Regions from separate parts of the Labrys sp. E2SS-1L genome, predicted to be linked through region 2. Evidence: riboswitches for the same ligand, from Rfam matches in the RefSeq annotation. Region 2 holds a riboswitch; each other region holds the start of a gene.
The links. Region 2 has a riboswitch for cobalamin ahead of ACIGJE_RS01745 (CbtB domain-containing protein). Riboswitches for the same ligand answer to the same signal wherever they lie in the genome.
Positions count from the first base shown of each region.

Region 1: it holds a riboswitch for cobalamin, as region 2 does, so the genes downstream of both, ACIGJE_RS14270 (ribonucleoside-diphosphate reductase subunit alpha) here and ACIGJE_RS01745 (CbtB domain-containing protein) in region 2, are expected to answer to the same signal.
Region 3: it holds a riboswitch for cobalamin, as region 2 does, so the genes downstream of both, ACIGJE_RS12010 (ABC transporter substrate-binding protein) here and ACIGJE_RS01745 (CbtB domain-containing protein) in region 2, are expected to answer to the same signal.

Region 1 covers NZ_CP172712.1:3,091,915-3,099,047, reverse strand. Annotated here, with positions in the region: gene metE (5-methyltetrahydropteroyltriglutamate--homocysteine S-methyltransferase) at 224-2,593, shown strand; cobalamin riboswitch at 2,696-2,914, shown strand; gene ACIGJE_RS14270 (ribonucleoside-diphosphate reductase subunit alpha) at 3,023-5,935, shown strand; gene ACIGJE_RS14265 (ribonucleotide-diphosphate reductase subunit beta) at 6,154-7,133, shown strand, end outside.
Region 2 covers NZ_CP172712.1:386,738-394,403, reverse strand. Annotated here, with positions in the region: gene cobT (cobaltochelatase subunit CobT) at 1-659, opposite strand, end outside; gene cobS (cobaltochelatase subunit CobS) at 758-1,744, opposite strand; gene ACIGJE_RS01755 (J domain-containing protein) at 2,027-2,623, opposite strand; gene ACIGJE_RS01750 (CbtA family protein) at 3,094-3,864, opposite strand; gene ACIGJE_RS01745 (CbtB domain-containing protein) at 3,883-4,095, opposite strand; cobalamin riboswitch at 4,126-4,272, opposite strand; gene ACIGJE_RS01740 (histidine phosphatase family protein) at 4,310-4,864, shown strand; gene ACIGJE_RS01735 (UDP-glucose dehydrogenase family protein) at 4,982-6,298, shown strand; gene ACIGJE_RS01730 (efflux RND transporter periplasmic adaptor subunit) at 6,735-7,666, shown strand, end outside.
Region 3 covers NZ_CP172712.1:2,603,086-2,610,218, reverse strand. Annotated here, with positions in the region: gene ACIGJE_RS12025 (class I SAM-dependent methyltransferase) at 81-860, opposite strand; gene ACIGJE_RS12020 (ABC transporter ATP-binding protein) at 895-1,698, opposite strand; gene ACIGJE_RS12015 (FecCD family ABC transporter permease) at 1,695-2,717, opposite strand; gene ACIGJE_RS12010 (ABC transporter substrate-binding protein) at 2,719-3,762, opposite strand; cobalamin riboswitch at 3,955-4,184, opposite strand; gene ACIGJE_RS12005 (CobW family GTP-binding protein) at 4,256-5,224, opposite strand; gene recQ (DNA helicase RecQ) at 5,506-7,133, shown strand, end outside.

The DNA of each region.
Region 1 (7,133 bases), 2.7 Mb from region 2:
GTCCCTGGCCGCGTCAGGCGCTCCCGTACGGCCTTTGCCCCCAGTTCTCATGGGGTCTGCCGATGTTCAAGCTTCAAACTGCCATCATGCGTTACGATGCCGTCGATCCGGCTGTCCGACGACGAATGTGTTGCGGCGTGCCCTGACCGCACGCCGCCTCTCCGCCTCGACCAATTCCTTCATCGCGAACCGGGACCGCAAAGGTCACCGGCCGGAGACACGCATGTCCATTCCCATTTCGACGCTCGGCACGCCACGCATCGGCCCACGCCGCGAACTCAAGACGGCCCTGGAGGCCTTCTGGGCCGGAAAGCAGGACGAAACCGCCCTGCTCTCGACGGCAGCCCAGCTGCGCGCCAGCAACTGGGCCCGGCAGAGCCTCCTCGGCGTCACCCATATCCCCTCCAACGACTTTTCGCTCTACGACCAGGTTCTCGACATGAGTGCGACGGCCGGCGTCATTCCCCGCCACTATGGCTGGCAAGGCGGCCCCGTTCCGCTTTCGACCTATTTCGCCATGGCGCGCGGCAGCCAGGGCCGTAACGATCGCGGCCATGACGATCGCGACCATGCGGGCTGCAGCCACGGCGGCCATGGCGGCGGTGTCCCCGCCCTCGAGATGACCAAATGGTTCGACACCAACTATCACTACATGGTCCCCGAATTCCGTCGCGGCCAGGCCTTCGAACTGGCCTCGGCCAAGCCCATCGACGAATTCAGGGAGGCCGCAGCGCTCGGCTTCCATACCCATCCCGTGCTGATCGGGCCGGTGACCTATCTGCTGCTCGGCAAGAGCAAGGATACGGATCTCGATCCTCTCGCCCTTTTGCCAGGGCTCCTGCCCGTCTATGCCGAGATCCTGCGCAGGCTTGCCGCTGAGGGCGCGGACTGGGTGCAGTTCGACGAGCCCTGCCTGGTACTCGATCTCGACGAAAGGACGCGAAAGGCGCTGCGCCACGCCTATGACGTTCTCACCGGCGCCGTCTCCGATCTGAAGATCATGGTCGCGACCTATTTCGGCGGCCTCGGCGACAATCTCGAACTGGCACTCGGCCTGCCCAGCGCAGGCCTGCATCTCGATCTCGTCAGGGCGCCCGCGCAGTTGCGACAGGCGGTCGAACGGGCACCGGCGGACAAGGTGCTGTCGCTGGGCGTGATCGACGGGCGCAATGTCTGGCGGAGCGACCTGACCGCCCTGCTGGATCGCATCGAGCCGGAGGTCGCGGCCCTCGGCACCCACCGCGTCGTCCTCGCCCCGAGCTGTTCCCTGCTCCACGTTCCCTACGATATCGAGGCCGAGAGCGCGTTCGATCCCGAACTCCGCAGCTGGCTGGCCTTCGCCGTCCAGAAGATCGGCGAGCTGAAAACCTTGTCGACAGCCCTGGTCGACGGGCGGCGGGCCGTCGCTGATGAGCTCGCCCAATCGGACGCAGCAGCTGCGGCCCGCCGCGTATCCGCCCGTATACACGATACTGGCGTCGCCGCCCGAATGGCCGAGCTCACACCGGCCATGGGCGAGCGGCAACATCCCTATCCGCTGCGTCGCCGGGCCCAGGAGTGGCTCGGTCTGCCGCCCTTCCCCACCACGACCATCGGCTCCTTCCCGCAGACCGGCGCCGTGCGCAAAGCGCGCGCCGACCATGCCAAGGGCCTGATCGGCGATGCCGATTATTACGACTTCCTGCGCGAGGAGACCAGGCAGGCAATCGCCTGGCAGGAGAAGATCGGCCTCGACGTGCTGGTGCATGGCGAATTCGAACGCAACGACATGGTGCAGTATTTCGGCGAGCAACTGGCCGGCTACGCCTTCACCAAGCATGGCTGGGTCCAGAGCTATGGCTCGCGCTGCGTGCGCCCGCCAATCATCTATGGCGATGTCTCACGTCCTCAGGCCATGACGGTGGAATGGGCACGCTTTGCGCAATCCCTGACCAAGCGCCCGGTCAAGGGCATGCTGACCGGACCGGTCACCATGCTGCAATGGTCCTTCGTGCGGGACGACCTCGAGCGCGAGCAGGTCTGCCGGCAGATCGCCCTCGCCTTGCGCGACGAGGTCGGTGATCTGGAACGGGCCGGTATCCGCATCATCCAGATCGACGAGCCGGCCATTCGCGAAGGCCTGCCGCTCCGGCACGCCGAAAAGGAGGCCTATCTCGCCTGGGCCGTCGCCTGTTTCCGTCTCGCCGCCTCGGGGGTCGACGATGCCACGCAGATCCATACCCATATGTGCTATTCGGAATTCAACGACATCATCCATGCCATTGGCGGCCTGGACGCGGACGTGATCTCGATCGAGACTGCCCGGTCCAGAATGGAGCTGCTCGATGCGTTCCGAGCCTATCGCTACCCCAACGAGATCGGGCCCGGCGTCTACGACATCCACTCGCCCCGCTGCCCCACCGTGGCTGAAATGCGCGACCTTCTCGCCAGGGCGCAGGAGCGGATCGCCGGCGACCAGCTCTGGGTCAACCCCGATTGCGGCCTGAAAACCCGTGGCTGGGACGAAGTCCGCCCCGCCCTCGTCAACATGGTTGTTGCCGCCCGTCAACTTCGTGAGGCGACCACTCCGGCGCGGGCGGCGACATCCGCCTGAAAAAGTATGCCGGGGCATGAATTTTGTGCCCCGGCATCCTCTGTCCCCATTGAACAAAAGGGCGATACACACCATCTATTGACACATAGACAGCAAAGCATACTAGATACGGTATTCACAGGTCGCCGGATTCGCCTCCGGCGCTAAGAGGGAATCCGGTAGGCCTTAGGGCAAAGCCGGGGCTGCCCCCGCAACTGTAAGCGGAGAGCGGCTGTCGATTGGCCACTGGCCGAGAGGTGGGTTTACCCCGCCCTCCCCGGGAAGGCAGGCAGTCCGCAACGACCCGCGAGCCAGGAGACCTGCCTGTGGATGCGTATCGTTTCCTCGGGCGGGGTGCCCCGACGGATCGCCTTGCTCGCGGCGCATCATCCTGCGTCGGCGCGGAATGCGCTCCTCGGCCCAAGCCTCCAACATATTGGGGTTTGCCGAATGTCTCTTGATCTCGAAACTGCCACGACCACAAAGACGCCTTTTCCGGTTGCCGGCGCCGACAGGGCGAAGCCGGCCTCGGAGCCCGGCTACCAGGTCATTCGCCGCAATGGCAGCGTCACGCCTTTCGATGCCTCGAAGATCACGGTGGCCGTGACCAAGGCCTTTCTCGCCGTCGAGGGCCATTCGGCCGCCGCCTCGCGCCGGGTACATGACATCGTCGCCGACCTCACCGCCCAGATCGTCGCCGGCCTGACCCGCCGTGCCGACACGGGCCGTACCTTCCATATCGAGGAAATCCAGGACCGGGTGGAGCTCGCCTTGATGCGCGGCGAGCACCACAAGGTGGCGCGCGCCTATGTGCTCTATCGCGAACAGCACGCCCAGGAACGAGCCCTGGAGCGCGCCGCCAAGGCGGAGGCACAGGCCGGCACTACCCCTGCTTTGCGCATGAAGACGGCGGAGGGCACGCTGCTGCCGCTCGACCACGCGCGCCTCGCCGCCCTGGTGCGCGAAGCCTGCGCGGGCCTTGCCGACACCGATGCCGAGACGGTGCTGAACGAGACGCAGCGCAACCTCTATGACGGCATCAGCCAGGACGAACTGGCGCTGGCGCCGATTCTCGCCGCCCGCACCCTGATCGAGACCGAACCCGATTATGCCAAGGTCAGCGCCCGGCTGCTCAACGACAAGCTGCGCCGCGAAGCCCTCACCTTCGTCGCGGGCCGTCCCGAACAGGCGACGCAGGCCGAGATGGCGAGCCGCTACGCCGAATATTTCCACGACTATATCCGCGTCGGCATCGCCAACGAACTGCTCGATCCGGAACTCGGTCGCTTCGACCTCGCTCGCCTTGCAGCCTCCCTCAAGCCCGAGCGCGACTTGCAGTTCGATTATCTCGGCCTGCAGACGCTCTATGACCGCTATTTCCTGCATGTGCGCGGCACGCGTTTCGAGCTGCCACAGGCCTTCTTCATGCGCGTGGCCATGGGCCTGGCCCTACGCGAAATCGACCGGGAAGCCCGCGCCATCGAGTTTTACGATCTTCTGTCCTCCTTCGACTTCATGGCCTCGACGCCCACCCTGTTCAATTCCGGAACGCTGCGCGCCCAGCTCTCCTCCTGCTTCCTGACCACCGTGTCCGACGACCTCGAAGGCATCTTCAAGGCGGTGAAGGACAACGCGCTGCTCGCCAAATATTCCGGTGGCCTCGGCAATGACTGGAGCAATGTGCGTGGGCTCGGCGCCCATATCAAAGGCACCAATGGCGAAAGCCAGGGCGTGGTGCCCTTCCTCAAGGTCGCCAACGATACCGCCATCGCCGTCAACCAGGGCGGCAAGCGCAAGGGCGCGGTCTGCGCCTATCTGGAGACCTGGCATGTCGACATCGAGGAATTCCTCGATCTGCGCAAGAACACGGGTGACGACCGCCGCCGCACCCACGACATGAACACCGCCAACTGGGTGCCGGATCTGTTCATGGAACGTGTGGAGCAGGATGGCCCCTGGACCCTGTTCTCACCGGACGAAACGCCGGATCTGCACGATCTCTACGGCCCCGCCTTCAAGGCCGCCTATGAGGCGCATGAGGCACGCGCCGCGCGCGGCGAGCTGAAGGTCTCCAGGCAGGTCCGTGCCCAGGATCTATGGCGCAAGATGCTGACCATGCTGTTCGAGACCGGGCATCCCTGGATCACCTTCAAGGATCCCTGCAATATCCGCTCGCCCCAGCGTCACGTCGGCGTGGTGCACTCCTCGAACCTGTGCACCGAGATCACGCTGAACACCTCCCATGACGAGGTGGCCGTGTGCAATCTCGGCTCGGTGAACCTTGCTGCCCATGTCGATGCCAGCGGCCTGATGTTCGACAAGCTCAGGGCGACGGTGACGACGGCGATGCGCATGCTCGACAACGTCATCGACATCAATTTCTACACCATTCCCGAGGCACGGCGCTCCAACCTCAGGCACCGGCCCGTCGGCTTGGGCATCATGGGCTTCCAGGATGCGCTGCAGACCTTGCGCCTGCCCTACGCCTCCGACGACGCCGTGCGCTTCGCCGACGAGAGCATGGAAGCCGTATCCTTCCACGCCATCTCGGCCTCGACAGACCTGGCGGCCGAGCGTGGTCGCTATCCCAGCTTCGAGGGATCGCTGTGGTCGCAAGGCATTCTGCCGATCGACTCGGTCGGCCTGCTCGCCGAGGCGCGCGAGGGCGCCAGCTTCGACGTGAGCTCGACCCTGGCCTGGGACATGTTGCGCCAGCGCGTGAAGACGGTCGGCATGCGCAATTCCAACACCATGGCGATCGCGCCGACGGCGACGATCTCCAACATCTGCGGCGTCTCGCAATCGATCGAGCCGGCCTATCAGAACCTCTTCGTCAAATCGAACATGTCGGGGGATTTCACGGTGGTGACCTCGGCCCTGGTCCGCGATCTCAAGACGCGCGGCCTGTGGGACGAGGTCATGATTTCCGATCTCAAATATTTCGATGGCTCGCTCGGACAGATCGATCGCATCCCCGAGGATCTGAAGGCTCTCTATGCCACCGCTTTCGAGATCGACACGGCCTGGCTGATCGAAGCCGCGGCGCGCCGGCAGAAATGGATCGACCAGGCCCAGTCGCTCAACCTCTACATCGCCAACCCCTCCGGCAAGAAGCTCGACACGCTCTACCGCCTGGCCTGGAAGCGTGGTCTGAAGACGACCTATTACCTGCGCTCGCGCTCGGCCACCCATGTCGAGAAATCGACGCTGAAGGGCACCGACGGCAAGCTCAATGCCGTCTCCGCCACGGTGCCGCAGGCGGCCGCGCCGATCCTGATCGAGGCTCAGCCGGACCTGGCTGCATCGGAAGCCTGGGGCAAGGCCTGCTCCATCCACGATCCCGATTGCGAGGCGTGCCAGTGAGCCGAGAACAGGGTGGAATGCGCTCCAAGAGTTCGTCCGCCAATAAGTGCCTCGAATTGGCTCGACCTTTGTCATTGCCGGGCTTGACCCGGCAATCCAGTTCCCTCCTCCGGACGACGAAGTGCGGTTCCTGGATGCCCGGGTCAAGCCCGGGCATGACAAAGGTGCCGCTTCAGTTACTTCCGGACAATGTCTCCGATGAGAAGAAAACGATGACGATGCTCGACTGGTCCGAACCCGTTTCGCCCGCAAGCCAGCTTCCCCTGCCGCAGAGCATGGCGGATGCAACCGGCCTTGGCGCCATCGACCGCAAGGGCGGCCGCGTCACGGTCGACGAGAAGCGCATGATCAATGCCCGCGCCGACGTGAACCAGCTCCTGCCGCTCAAATACAAATGGGCCTGGGAGAAATATCTCGCCGGCTGCAACAATCACTGGATGCCGACCGAGGTCTCGATGCAGGCCGACATCGCGCTGTGGAAGTCGCGTGACGGCCTGACCGAGGACGAGCGGCGCATGCTCAAGCGCAATCTCGGTTTCTTCGCCGCCTCCGAGAGCCTGGTCGCCAACAATATCGTGCTGGCGATCTACCGCCACCTCACCAATCCCGAATGCCGGCAATATCTGCTGCGCCAGGCTTTCGAGGAGGCCGTGCACACCCATACCTTCCAATACATCGTCGAGAGCCTCGGGCTCGACGAGGGCGAACTCTTCAACATGTATCGCGAGGTTCCCTCGATCACCGACAAGGCCGCCTGGGCCCTCAAGCACACCCAGCATCTCGACGATCCCGATTTCAAGACCGGCACGCCGGATGCCGACCAGGCCTTCCTGCGCGACCTCGTCGCCTTCTATGTGATCTTCGAGGGCATGTGGTTCTATACCGGCTTTGCCCAGATCCTCTCGCTCGGCCGGCGCAACAAGATGGTGGGGATCGCCGAGCAGTATCAGTACATCCTGCGCGACGAGAGCATCCATCTCAATTTCGGCATCGACGTGATCAACCAGATCAGACATGAGAACCCGCATCTGTGGACGCTGACCTTCCAGGCCGATCTGCAGCGGATGATCCGCGAGGCCGCCGAGCTGGAAGCCGCCTATGGCCGGGATACCATGCCGCGCGGCTTTCTCGGCCTCAACGCGGTGTCGTGCGAACAATATATGCGTTTCATCGCCAACAGGCGCTGCGCCCAGCTCGG
Region 2 (7,666 bases):
TCCTCGGACAGGCCCATATGGGTCAGGAGGTCGTTCATGGCCCGGGCGAAGGCGCGCTGGTTCTCGATCACGCTGTCGAGGCGGGCGAGGTCCTTGCCGGCCTTCTCTTCGATGAGAGGGCGCCACAGATCCACCAGCTTGCGCGCCGGCTCGGGCGGGGCAAGGCCGGTCAGCTTCTCGCGCACCATCAAGGCGAGGGCATCCTCGACGGGCGCTTCCTCGCGGACACGGATGTCCTCATATTTGCCGCCGCGGAAATAGCGGTCCTCGAGCATGGCGGTGAGGTTGTTGGCCACCCCGGCCATGCGGCGTGAACCGATCGACTCGCAGCGGGCCTGCTCGACGGCATCGAACACGCTGCGCGCCTGCTCGTTCTGCGGGGCGTGGCGACGATGCACTGCCGGGTCATGGCAGGCGAGACGGAGCGCCATCGCATCGGCCTGGCCGCGCACGATCGCCGCGACATGGGCGTCGAGCTTGCGCGGCGGCTCGGCCAGGCGCGCCTTGTCGGCCATCAGCAAGGGCTTTTCCGAAGCGAAGGTCACTTCGAGATCCGGTTTGCGGGCGATGGCGCGCAAGGCCCCGGCGACGGAGCGCTTGAAGGCGTCGTTTGGAACGTCCTTGGGCTTTTCGCCGGGCTTGCGGTTCGTCGTGGTCATGATGCCGTCAATCCTGGGAGCGCGGACGTCCTCGTCCGCTCTTCCTCTCTTGCGAGCGTGGTATTTCCAGGGGCGGACGAGGACGTCCGCGCTCCGGGTTACGTCAGCGCGACGTTGACCGAGCTTTCGGCCAGCTCCGCCCCGAAGGCGCGCTGGTAGAACTCGGCCACGAGGCTGCGTTCGAGCTCGTCGCACTTGTTGAGGAAGGTGACGCGGAAGGCAAAGCCGATATCGTGGAAGATATTGGCGTTCTCGGCCCAGGTCAGCACCGTACGCGGCGACATCACGGTGGAGAGATCCCCATTCATGAAGGCGTTGCGGGTGAGATCGGCCACGCGCACCATCTTGTTGACGATGTCGCGGCCGTTCGGGCTCTTCTGATAGTGCTTGGCCTTGGCCAGCACGATGTCGACTTCCTTGTCATGCGGCAGATAGTTCAGCGTGGTCACGATCGACCAGCGGTCCATCTGGCCCTGGTTGATCTGCTGGGTGCCGTGATAGAGGCCGGAAGTGTCGCCCAGGCCCACCGTGTTGGTGGTGGCGAACAGGCGGAAGGCCGGGTGGGGGCGGATCACGCGCTTCTGGTCGAGCAAGGTCAGCTTGCCTGAGATTTCCAGCACGCGCTGGATCACGAACATCACGTCGGGCCGGCCGGCGTCATATTCGTCGAACACCAAAGCGATGTTGTTCTGCAGGGCCCAGGGCAGCATGCCGTCGCGGAACTCGGTGACCTGCTTGCCGTCCTTGAGGACGATGGCGTCCTTGCCGACGAGGTCGATACGCGAGACGTGGCTGTCGAGATTGATGCGCACGCAGGGCCAGTTGAGGCGGGCGGCGACCTGCTCGATATGCGTCGATTTGCCCGTGCCGTGATAGCCCGTGACCATTACGCGGCGATTGTGGGCGAAGCCCGCCAGGATCGCCAGGGTCGTCGGCTTGTCGAAAAGATAATCGGGATCGAGGTCCGGGACGTGGTCGGAGGACTGGGAATAGGCCGGTACTTCGAGATCCGTATCGAAACCAAACAGCTTTTTGGCCGAAACCATGATGTCCGGCAGATTGGCCGGTGTCGTTGCGTCAGTCATTATGCCTTCCTTGGCTGGCGCCAGGGCGGCGCAGCCGACAATCAGTTCCAGCGGGCCGGACGATGCCGGCCCTGGAGTAAAAGCGCACTTTTACTCCAACTCCCTGGTTCGACGCGTCTTTGCGACTTGAAGCTGGTCATTCAAATCACAAAACGCCTTGGCCGAATTTCCCTGTCTCGCCAGGCGGGGCATGGGACGCTCGACGTCGTCTCGACGATCTGGCGGAGATTTCCCGGATTGGACACGCTCCAAGCCCGGAAGCCTCGCCGGTGTTGCGGGCGCTCAGCAGAGCCCGGCGCTACGCAGCGTATTATAGGCCTGGATGATCCCGCGCAATTTATCTTCGCTGGATCGATCCCCGCCATTGGCATCGGGATGGAGACGTTTGACCAGCGTCTTGTAGCGCGCCTTGATTTCCGGGCCGCTGGCCGTTTCCGGCAGATCGAGCGCGTCGAGGGCCTTGCGCTCCAGCAATTTCAGCCGCCGTCTCTCGGGTTCGGGCGTCCCTTGCGGGCGGCGGAAGCCGTGATCCTCGTCGAAGAAACCGAAGCCGTCATGGATCTCGGGGCCGGGTTGCGGCCCTTCGCCGCGCTTCTTGGCCCAGGGATTGACCCCCATCGTCCAGGTCGGGCGATGGCCGGTGGCGGCATCGCGCTGATAGGCGCTCACCGAGTCGTCCGGCAGGCCGGCGAAATAATTGTAGGTCTTGTTGTAGTCGCGCACATGTTCCAGGCAGAAATGCCAGAACTGGCCCTCGCGGTTGCGCCCCTTGGGCGCGCGAAATTCGCCGGCGTTCCGACAACCGGCATGTTCGCATAGCCGTACGCTCGCCGGCTGGACCTCTTCGGCCCTTGGGCGCACCCGGATGCGATCAAACAAGGGCGAGTCCAGATCCATAATGACACACTATGCGAGGGTGAACACAAATGGGCAAGCGCGAGCTTGGACGCAAGAGCGTTTTGTAACTTGAACGAAGCACATCAAATCGCAAAAACGCTTCAGCCAATCCATGGGAATGGCTTGGAACCAGAAAGCGAGAGCAACCAAGCGTTCATAGCTGAGCACGCTTTGCCCTGGGGTTAATCGAGGCGAAATGCCGCTGCAGAATTTGAAATATGGGGTCCGCTGACCCGAAAAAGAAAGAGGCCGCCCAAATGGCGGCCCAAGTCTTAGGGAGGAAACGCCCAAGGAGGGCAGTGGGGGAGCGCAAAGGCGCATCCGCCACGTCCCTAAAGTGATCCTCATCGGTTCATTTCGCAAGTGCGAAATGAAATAAATTTTGAAAACCGGCCTGAAATCGGGCCAGTGTTGTAAAAATGCGACGTTTGACGCGGTTGGCCGGCCCCTTTTCAGCGGCGAGCGGGGGCCTGCAGCAGTTTCTGTGCTGCAATGCCGAAGGCGATCCCCAGCGTTGCCCACAGCACGGCATGGATGCCGAGTGAGGCGATACGGAACTTCCACAACACCGTGGCCGAAAAATCAGCCGGGATGTCGTTGACCGTCGGCAGGATATGCATGGCCACCACCATCACCGCCAGATAGGCTGCCACCCCCACGAGGTTGGCGTTCCAGCGGCCGAGGCTGGCGGCGAGCCGGTTCGCGGTGCCCAGCGCCGCCGCCATCGTCACGAGGGACAGCAGGATCAAGCCGAAATAGAAGGCGGTGCGCAGGCCGATCGTGTCGGGATTGCCGACGGCCGGTGGATTGGCGGGATATTTGATCTGCGGCACCACCATGATGGCGGCGAAGCCGATGACGGCGATCAATCCGGCGGTTGCGCGCGGGCTGAGGCCGCCGATCCGGCCCTGCGCGAAGGCAAAGATCAGGGCGAAGATGCCGCCGAGCGCTGCGCCATAGGCGACCATGCCTGTGACGAGCCCGTAGCTGGCCTGGACCGGCCGGCTGACCGGCTCTTCCTCGTGTTCATGGGCTGCGGTCGTCTGCGCAGCGCCGGGAGCCGGCGCAGCTGTCGGAGCGGGCGCCGGCTCGGATGCGTGGCTTTCCTCGAAAGCGATGGCTGCGTCGACCTGGGGTTCACCGAACACCCAGGCGAAGCCAGACGCAAACAGTCCGGCCAGGATGCCGATCAGCATCCCCCGGATCAAAAGCGATCTAACCATGTCGTGTGTCCAAGCGCCCTAGTGGCAGGGGAAGCCGAGCAGATGGCGAGCGTCATGCACGAATTCGTGGATGTAGACGCCGGGAATCAGCGAGGTCGCGCCCTGTTCGGCGCCGACGAAATAGATGGCGAGCACGGCCAGGAGCACGGTGAAGAGCGCCCAGGGCAGGATCTCGCGGACCGGGATGGCGATCGGCTGCTGGGCGACGGGTGCCAGAGTTGCGGTGGTCATGAAAAGCTCCTTGGGATTACGCGTCCCGTTACGAGTCATGCTGCCTTGGAAGAGGTCTGACTTCCGGATTGACGCCGCAGCGCCGCCGTTCACAGTGGCGCGACCGTGCCGGAATTCCACCGGCTTCCCACCCTTGGCAAAGCTCTTCCATAAGAGCCCAAGTCACGGATATGTCAATATTCCGGAAGCGACTTTATCTTGGGGAAATGCCTTCATGACGCCACGCCTGACCCTGCTGTGCCATGGCGCGACGCCCACACTGCGTGCGGCGGGGTTTCCGCTCGACGAGGCGCTCGACGCAAGGGGGGCACAGGCGGCCCGGGACCTGCAGGGGCGTTTTGCCAAGGCGACCCGCATCCTGAGCAGTCCGGCGCTCAGGGCCCGCCAGACGGCGCAGACCCTCGGCTTCGAACCCGAGATCGACGGGGCACTGCGCGAATGCGACCATGGCCGCTGGGCGGGGCTCGGCCTGGAGGCGGTGGCCGCCGCCGAGCCCGAAGCGCTTGGAGCGTGGCTGACCGATCCGCAGGCCTGCCCGCATGGCGGAGAGAGCATTGCGGCCCTGATCGCGCGGGTCGGCGCCTGGCTCGATGGCGGGCGGTTCGAGGGCTTCACGCTGGCCGTCACCCATGCCTCGGTGTTGCGCGCGGCGATCATTCATGTCCTCGGCAGCGAGCCTCGTTCCTTCTGGCGCATCGAGGCCGCTCCGCTGGCGAGTGCCGATCTCAGGCCTTCTGCCCGCGGCTGGTCGCTGCGGCTGGAGACATAGAGGCGCTCCGGCTGGGCCTTCCAGCAGAGCTGCTTTTCCTTTTTCGTCATTGGCATGTCGCCGGGCCTTTTGTAGACACGCCTCTGGCGGGTTAGTCGCCCAAACAGGATTGATGTCATGCGCGTTGCAATGATCGGTACGGGTTATGTCGGCCTGGTGACGGGGGCGTGCCTCGCCGATTTCGGCCATGTCGTCACGTGCGTCGACAAGGATCCGGCCAAGATCGAGGGCCTGCTGGCCGGCCGCATGCCGATCTACGAGCCGGGCCTGGAGGATCTGGTGGCGCGCAATGTGCGCGAGAAGCGCCTGTCCTTCACCACCGAGCTCGCCCCCGCCGTGCGCGATGCAGCCGTGGTGTTCCTGGCCGTCGGCACGCCCTCGCGCCGTGGCGACGGCCATGCGGACCTGTCCTATGTCTATGGCGCGGTACGCGAGATCGCCGCGGCGGTCGAGGGCTTCACGGTGGTGGTGACCAAGTCGACCGTGCCGGTCGGCACTGGGGACGAGGTCGAGCGGCTGATCCGCGAGGTCCGGCCCGACGCCGATGTCCGCGTGGTGTCGAACCCCGAATTCCTGCGCGAAGGGGCGGCGATCGAGGATTTCAAGCGCCCCGACCGCATCGTGGTCGGCACCGAGGACGAACGGGCCAAGGAGGTGATGGCCGAGGTCTATCGCCCGCTCCATCTCAACCAGGGGCCGCTGCTGTTCACGGCCCGGCGCACCTCCGAACTGATCAAATATGCCGCCAACGCCTTCCTTGCGACCAAGGTCACCTTCATCAACGAAATCGCGGACCTGTGCGAGAAGGCCGGTGCCAACGTGCAGGAGGTGGCGCGCGGCATCGGCCTCGACAACCGCATCGGCTCCAAATTCCTGCATGCCGGGCCGGGCTTCGGCGGCTCGTGCTTTCCCAAGGATACGCTGGCACTGCTGCGCACCGGCCAGGAGCATGGCGTGCCCCTGCGCATCGTGGAGGCGGTGGTCGGGGTCAACGATGCCCGCAAGGCGGCGATGGCACGCCGCGTCATCGCGGCCCTCGACGGCAATATCGCCGGCAAGACGGTGGCCCTGCTCGGCCTTGCCTTCAAGCCGAACACCGACGACATGCGCGACAGCCCCTCGATCCCGATCGTGCTCGCCTTGCAGGACAAGGGAGCCAAGGTCCGTGCCTATGATCCCCAGGCAATGGAGGAGGCCCACAAGGTTCTGAGCGATGTCGACTATCGCTCCAGCGCCTATGACTGCCTCGACGGTGCCGATGTCGCGGTGATCGTCACCGAATGGGACGAGTTCCGGGCGCTCGACCTCGAGCGGGTCAAGAACCTGCTGACGCACCCGGTGATCGTGGACCTGCGCAACATCTACCGGCTCGAAGACATGAAGCGGCACGGCTTCCGCTATGAGAGCATCGGGCGCGAGGGAACGGCGCCCTGAGCGGAAGACGCCCCGCATATTCGTGCGGCCGGGCGCTGGCGCAACTGGTTTGAGAAGACAGCGGGAGGTCCTCGCCTCGTTTGGGGGGAGGGCCAGCATGTCCGGTTCGCACCGACCGGAATGCAGCCACGCGGCTGTCAAGCGCAGGCGCGAGAAATGACAGGCCTGTTGCGGATTTGCATCAAGTCCCAACTCATGGTTGCAGGGCGGCGATCTTGATTGGATCAAAGCGCTAAGAATTATCATACTATAAGGCTCACACGGCGATTCGACCGCGATTCCGGCCGGTGGAGCGCTGAACAGGATCTCCGACCCTGCCCTGGCGGCGCAGGCTGGGAAATCCTGCAAAATTTCCAGACGCCAGCTCCAGTGCCCGCGACAAGGCCATTAGCCATGCGGGCGGCTTGGCTGAGGCGCGTTGCTTGCGAGGATGTTCATGTCGAGGTTGCGTCGCAGAATGGGTCGGCTGGCCGCCGGCGTGCTGGCATTGGCGGCCTTCGAGGGGACGGGTGCCGCGCTCGCCCAGCAAATGCCGGCCATGCCGGTCACGGTAGCCAATCCGGTCAGCCGCAAGATCACCGAATCGGTCGAGTTCACCGGCCGTTTCCAGGCCTGGCCGCAGGTGAACATCACTTCGCGCGTCACCGGCTATCTCGACAAGTCGAGCTTCGTGGAAGGTTCCCTCGTCAAGGAAGGCGACGTGCTGTTTGCGATCGATCCGCGTCCGTTCCAGGCCGCGGTCGACCAGGCGGCTGCCCAAGTGAAGATCACGCAGACCCGAATCGACCTCACCAAGGCCAATCTGGCGCGCGCCGAGGCCCTGAAGAAGACCGGCAACGTCACCGACGCCGCCTATCAGGCCAACCTCCAGGCCTATCAGGAAGCGGCGGCCTCGATCGATTCGGCCAGCGCGGCGCTGGCAACGGCCAAGCTCGACCTCAGCTACGCCACCATCACCGCCCCGATCTCGGGCAGGATCACCCGCCAGCTCGTCTCGCGCGGCAATCTGGTGGTGGCCAACAGTACTTCGCCGCTGGTGTCGATCGTCGCCGTCGATCCGATCTATTTCTACTTCGACCTCGACGAGGCGAGCTACCTTGCCTATCAGCGGGCCTCCAAGCGCAAGATCGATGCCGGCGGTACCGAGCCCGCGTTGAAGGCCGAGATTGGCCTATCGGACGAAAGAAAACTGTCCCATCAGGGTACGCTCGACTATCTCGCGCCGCAGGTCGACGCCCAGACCGGAACCGTGACGGCCCGCGCCAAGGTCGCCAATGCCGACGGCTTCCTGACCCCCGGCCTGTTCGGGCGCATCCGCATCACCATCGGCGAGCCCTATGAGGCGCTGGTCGTGCCGGATGTGGCGGT
Region 3 (7,133 bases), 2.2 Mb from region 2:
ATGCCTCGGATGATCCTCCAGGCTGCTTATCAAGATATGGCTCCGTTGCCGGGAGATACAAGGCGACTGCGGTACGCGGATCACTTGCGGCAGCAGATGATGAAACGCTGGTAGAGATAGGTGCGCAGCCGGTTGCGCAGATTCGCTCGGCGCCTCTGGGCGGCGGCGATCGGCCGATGCGAGGAGACGACGACATCCCTGAAACCGGCCTGCTCCAGGAGCGGCAGGAGATCGGTGCTCCGCAGTCCCCGGCCAAAAGGCAGCCGCTCCATGATGCGGGCATGGCGTTCGCCCATCGCGCCATCATAGTAGGGATCGGCGCCACCGAGGCGATCGATCAGGGCGATGAGCCTGGACGCCATGCGTCCGGTCCTGGTCGGTCTCGCCCAATCCCCGTCGAAGAACAGCAATCTGCCGCCCGGCTTCAGCACGCGATGCCAATCGGCGAAGGCCTTCTGCGGCTCGGTCAGCGTCCAGACCAGATGCCGGCAGACGACGGCATCATAGGCGCCTTCCGGTTCCATGGTGTTTTCGGCATCGCCGAGCCGGAAGCGCAGGCGCTGTCGCCCGGCATGCTTGCGCCGGGCGACAGCCAGCATCGCCTCGGAAAAATCCAGGGCCGTGACCTCGTGGCCGAGCGCCAGCAGCAGCTTGGTGATCTCGCCCGTGCCGCAGGCGAGGTCGAGAACCCGGCGCGGATCGCTGCCGAGATGATCGCGGATCGCCGCAGCCCAGGCCTCGAATTCCGGACCTTCGGGAATGTGATGCCCGAAGGCGCGGTCGAAGGTTTCCGACCGCCCCGACCAGTAATCGCGGATCTCTTCCTTGAGATCGTAATTCGCGGTGCCGGTGCTGGTCATCTGACGGTTCTCTCCATCTGTTGGCGGATGCGGGTCATGACGCCGCCGCGATCCAGCCCGCCCGCGGTGCAGGAAGATCCGGATGCCGATAGCGAATGAAGCAGCCTCCCGCGCCGTCGCGAACGATTTCGGCGGCGACACCGAAGACCGACTGGATGCGCGCCGCCGTCAGCACCTCGGACGGAGGACCGATCGCCTCGATCCGTCCCGCCTGCATCAGGGCAATGCGGTCGCAGAACATCGCCGCGTGGTTGAGGTCATGCAGGGCCGCCACCACGGTGAGGTTCTGACGGTGCACCAGATGCAAAAGGCCGATCTGGTGGCCGATATCGAGATGATTGGTGGGCTCGTCGAGAAGCAGGATCTCCGGCTGCTGCGCCAGGGCACGAGCGATGTGGAGGCGCTGGCGTTCCCCACCGGAGAGCGTGTGCCACAGGCGACCGGCAAGGGCGGTCATCGCCACCTCCTCGAGCGCGAGGTCGACGATAGCATCGTCCTGGTTCGACCAGGGCGTGAAGGCCCCCAGATGCGGTGTTCGCCCAAGCTCCACGGCCTGGCGGGCGGTAATGCGCTCGGCCGTCTCGGCCTGCTGTTCGACCAGGGCGATGCGGCGTGCGACTTCGCGGCGGGCGAGGCCATGGAGCGGCTGGCCCGAGAGAAGCACCTGCCCCCCCTGCGGACGGCGAATGCCGGCCAGCAGGGACATCAGGCTGGTCTTGCCCGAACCGTTCGGGCCGATGATGCCGAGCAACTCGCCCGGACGGACCTCCAGCGATACTCCGTGCAGGATCGAGACCCCACCAGCCGACCAGGACAGATCGTGGGCCGACAGGCTCATGCCGTCGCCTTTCTTTGGCTGAGGATGAGAGCGAAAGCCGGCGCACCGACCAGAGCCGTGATCACGCCGATCGGCAGAACCTGGCCGGGGATGATGATGCGGGACAGAATGTCGGCGATGATCATGAAGACGGCGCCGATCAAGGCGCTGGCCGGCAGCAGGCGCCCATGGCGCACGCCCACAACCATCCGCGCCGCATGGGGGATCACCAGCCCGACGAAGCCGATCGATCCGACGATACTGACCATCACGGCCGTCATCATCGCCGCAACACCGACGAGCACGACATAGGCGCGCCGGACGGAGATGCCGAGGGACGCCGCCGATTCCGTGCCGAAGGTGAAGGCATCGAGCGCGCGGGCATGCCACAGGCAGACCAGCAGCCCTACAGCCGTGACCGGCAGCGCCAGCCAGACGTCGGGCCAGCGTACACCCGAGAGATTGCCCAGCAACCAGAACATGATGCCGCGCGCCTGTTCGGCATTGGCCGCCTTGGTAACGATGAAGGAGGTCAGGGCATTGAAGAGCTGGGATCCGGCGACCCCGGCCAGGATCACCGCGCCGGTGCCGCGGCCCGAGCGCATCGCCAGCAAGGCGACGAAGCCGAAGGCCGTCAGCGCACCGAGAAAGGCGCCGGCGGGCAGGCTCAGGACCCCTGCCCCGAGGCCGAGGATGACGACCCCGACCGCTCCCGTCGATGCCCCAGCCGAGATGCCGAGGACATAGGGATCGGCCAGGACGTTGCGCAGCAGCGACTGCAGCACGACGCCCGACAACGCCAGGGCCGCGCCGCAGCAGGCCGCGACGACCGCGCGGCTCAGCCGGTAGTTCCACACGATGCCTTCATCGATGCGATCCAGACCATAGCCGGCGCCCCACAGGCGGTTGGCAGCCGTCTTGGCGACGACGTCCATCGGAATGGCCGTCTCGCCAATGGCGGCGCCCAGCCAGAGGGCCAGCACGAGCACCGCCAGCGCCAGCATCCCGATCGCCAGCAATCGTGTGACGGGGCGATTCATCTCAGCGCTTCAGGCCGAAACGCTGGATGGCATCGGCGAGCATCTCGATGCCCTCGACGACGCGCACGCTCGGCTGCATCGCCTGCACGTCCATCTCCACGACATGGCCCTGCTTGACCGCCGGCATCAGGCTTGCCACCGGATCGGTCTTGAGAAAGTTGAGCTTCACGGCGATGTCGTCGGCCGGATAGCGGCGACGATCCATCCGGCCGGCGACGATGATGGTCGGATCGGCCTTGGCGATGGTCTCCCAGCCGACGCTCGGCCACTCCTCCTCGCTCTCCACGACGTTCCGCACACCCAACGCGGACATGATATAGCCCGGCACGCTGTTCTTGCCGGCCATATAGGGATCGACGTCGACCTTGGCGCTCGAGAACCAGAAGGCGGCGGAGACCTTGCCATCGCCGGCCGCGATCTTGAGGCGGGCGGCTTCCTCACGCGCTTTCAGCTCGGCGACGACTTTCGCCCCGCGCTCCTGCACGTCGAAGATCTCGGCAAGCTCGGTGATCTCCCGATAGACCAGATCCATGGTGAAGAGGGTGCCGCGCGTGCCGTCGCCGCCGCTGGAATTGTCCTTGCCGACGCAATCGGCGGGCGAAACATAGGTCGGGATGCCAAGTTCCTCGAACTGCTCGGGCTTGCCGACAATACCGCTAGGCCCGACATGCCATTGGAACTGCGCCGTCACAAGATCCGGCTTCCTGGCGATCACGCTTTCGAAGCTCGGATCATTGTCGGCCAGACGCGGAATTTTGGCATTGGCCGCTTCATAGCCGGGCAATACAGGGCCGAACCACACCGCCGTGCCGACGACCTTGTCGGCCAGGCCGAGGAGATAGAGAACCTCCGTGCTGCTCTGGCCGACGGAAACGGTGCGCTGCGGCGCATGCTCGAAGGTGACGGTGCGGCCGCAATTGGTGAGCTTGAGGGGATATTTCGTTGCCTGCGCAGCCGCCGGATCGATACCCAGCGCCAAGCCAAAGCTGGCCGCAAGCATGACGGCGAAGCTGGACCAGCGGGCCTTGCTCGTTGAAAGGATCATGACGTTCTCTCGTTTCGCGATAAGGGAAGCAGCGGTCTTCAGCATCAGCCGAATACCGTGAGGTTTCCTCAGGCCAGGCTGTGGCAAAGGACGTGAGCGTGCGAAGCGGAGGGAACAGGCGGGCAAGCGCCCGAAACGTCGGGAAGAAACGTCACATTGTCTCCTGTTCCGGGCATCCCCGCCCGTGACATGGGATTGATCGAGATGACGGCAGGTTTCCTGGCTCGCGGATAAAGGCCTTGCATCTGCCTTCCCATGGGAGACCCACAGTGGCATGGCGCCTTTCGCGCCACGGGGATACTTGGCAATCCGCCTACAGTTGCGGGGGCAGCCACGGCATGGGCTTTTAGAAAGCCGAACCGTGTTCCCTATTACTCCCGACGGACTTGCATCCGACGGGAACCGTCACCGCACAGTTATCGGGGCGTCACGACCGCGGTCAAGCGAATATGCAAAGCGAACGGCCCCTGATGCCGTGCCCTGCCTTCCCGCGTCAGGCCCGACAAGCCAGGAAGCCCTGTTCGATCACGTCCTTCGGCAGGTTGCGCCCGATGAAGACCAGGCGGCTTCGACGCTCCTCCTCGGGCTTCCAGGCACGCTGATGATCGCCTTCGAGCAGCATGTGCACGCCCTGCACGACGAAGCGCTGCGGATCGCCATCGAAGGCGACGATGCCCTTCAGGCGCAGCATGTCCGTGCCGAACTGTTGCACGATCATGTTGAGCCAGGGCATGAATTTGCCGGGATCGAGCGGCTCCTGGGACACGAGAGCGAAGCTGCCGACATGATCGTCATGGTCGTGGTCATGGAAACCCTCGAGGAAATCAGGCTCGGCTTCGAGGATACGGTCGAGGTCGAACGCGCCGCGGCCGAGCACCTTGTCGAGCGCGATGTCGCAACGCCGGGTCTCGTGGAGAGTGGCGGTGGGATTGATGCGACGGATCCGCTTCACCACCCGATCGAGTTCCTCTGCCGTGACCAGATCGATCTTGTTGAGGAGGATCGTGTCGGCGAAGGCAAGCTGCTCCTGCGCCTCATGCGCCGTCTCGATCTCGCCGAGCAAATGCCGGGCGTCGACCACGGTGACGATGGAGTCGAGCTGGGTCTTGGCGCGCACATCGTCATCGACGAAGAACGTCTGGGCAACCGGTGCGGGATCGGCCAGCCCGGTCGTCTCGATCAGGATGGCATCGAAGCGGTCGCGCCGACGCATCAGGCCCTCGATGATGCGAATGAGGTCGCCGCGCACCGTGCAGCAGATACAGCCATTGTTCATCTCGAAGATTTCCTCGTCGGTATCCACGACAAGGTCATTGTCGATGCCGACTTCGCCGAACTCATTGACGATGACCGCATATTTCCTGCCGTGGCTCTCGGTCAGGATACGGTTGAGAAGCGTGGTCTTGCCTGCCCCGAGATAGCCGGTGAGGACGGTGACGGGTGTCTGCGGCGCGGGCTGCATGATGTCGGAATTCCTTGATCCGTTGCGGATGCCCCGCAGCATGTCGCTGCCGGGAGGCCTCATTGAATTTTGATTTATATGAAACGTTATAACATAACTATCGCAATCGCAAGCGAGCTCTCACCATCGTCACCCCAGCAATCGCCACGCAGGTGGGCAGAGGCTTGCTGGCATTCTCGACCGTGATCATTCCACCGGATTTGTCTGCCAGCAGAGGAAATCCATGCGGGAAATTTTCGAATCACGGCCCTTGTCGGGTAAGCCTCACGCTTCACCCTGCAATGGAATCAGGCACCAAGGTGCATCCTGCCGGCATGACCCTCTCCTCTCCGCGAGATCCACTCGCCATCCTCAATAGCGTGTTCGGCTACGCCGCCTTTCGCGGCCAGCAGGAGGCGGTGGTGCGCCATGTCACCGGAGGGGGCGATGCGGTGGTGCTGTTCCCGACGGGAGCCGGCAAGTCGCTGTGCTACCAGATCCCGGCTCTGTGCCGGCGCGGCGTCGGCATCGTGGTCTCGCCGCTGATCGCGCTGATGCGCGACCAGGTCGAGGCACTCAAGCAGGCCGGCGTGCGGGCGGCGGCGCTCAACTCCTCCCTGTCGCGCGAGGAGGCCTATAAGGTCCGTCGTTCCCTGATGGACGGCAAGCTCGACCTCCTCTATGTCGCGCCCGAGCGCGTGGCGACGCAAGGTTTCCAGGCCCTGATCGCCGATGCCGACATCGCGCTCTTCGCCATCGACGAGGCCCATTGCGTCAGCCAGTGGGGCCACGACTTTCGGCCCGAATATCGCGAGCTAGGCGGCCTCGCCGCGTCCTTCCCCGGCGTGCCGCGCATCGCCCTCACCGCCACGGCCGATCCGGTCACCCGTGCCGACATCATCGAGCGGCTCGGTCTCAACCAGGCCGAGGTCTTCGCCACCAGCTTCGACCGGCCCAACATCAGCTACGCCATCGTCGAGCGCGACAATGCCCGCCGGCAATTGCTGGCCTTCCTGGCCGGGCACAAAGGCAATAGCGGTATCGTCTACTGCCTGTCGCGCGCCAAGGTCGAGGAGACGGCGCAATGGCTGAACGAGCAGGGTATCCGCGCCTTGCCCTATCATGCCGGCCTGGAAGCGGCTGTTCGCAGCGCCAACCAGGACGCTTTCCTGGAGGAGGAAAGCCTCTGCCTGGTCGCCACGGTCGCCTTCGGCATGGGCATCGACAAGCCCGACGTGCGCTATGTCGCCCATCTCGATATCCCTGCTTCGGTGGAAGCCTATTACCAGGAGACGGGCCGCGCCGGCCGCGATGGCCTGCCCTCGGATGCCTGGATGAGCTACGGCATGGCCGATGTGGTGCAGCGCCGCCGCATGATCCAGGAGGGCAATGCGCCGGAGACGGTCAAGCGGGTCGAACTCGGCAAGCTCAACGCTTTGCTCGGCATCTGCGAAACCGCCGAGTGCCGGCGCAAGGCCATCCTCGCCCATTTCGGCGAGACCCATCCCGGCCGCTGCGGCAATTGCGATACCTGCCTGTCGCCGGTCGAGAGCTGGGACGGCACCGATGCCGCCGTCAAGGCGATGGCCGCGATCTACCGCACCGGCCAGATGTTCGGTGCCGCCCATGTCATCGACGTGCTCACCGGCAAGGTCACGGAGAAGGTCCAGCGCTTCGGCCATGACAACCAGCCCGTCTTCGGGGCCGGCAAGGACATCGAGGCGCGCACCTGGCAATCGGTGCTGCGCCAGCTCACCGCGGCCGGCCTCGTCAATGTCAACCACGAGGCCCATGGTGCCCTGATCCTGGCCGAGGAGGCGCGAGCCGTGTTCAAGGGCGAGCGGCAGATCGTCTTCCGTCGCGACCGCCCCCGCAAGAGCACCGAGACCAGACGCGCCCGGCGCGGCGAGATCGAGATGTCGGAACGCGA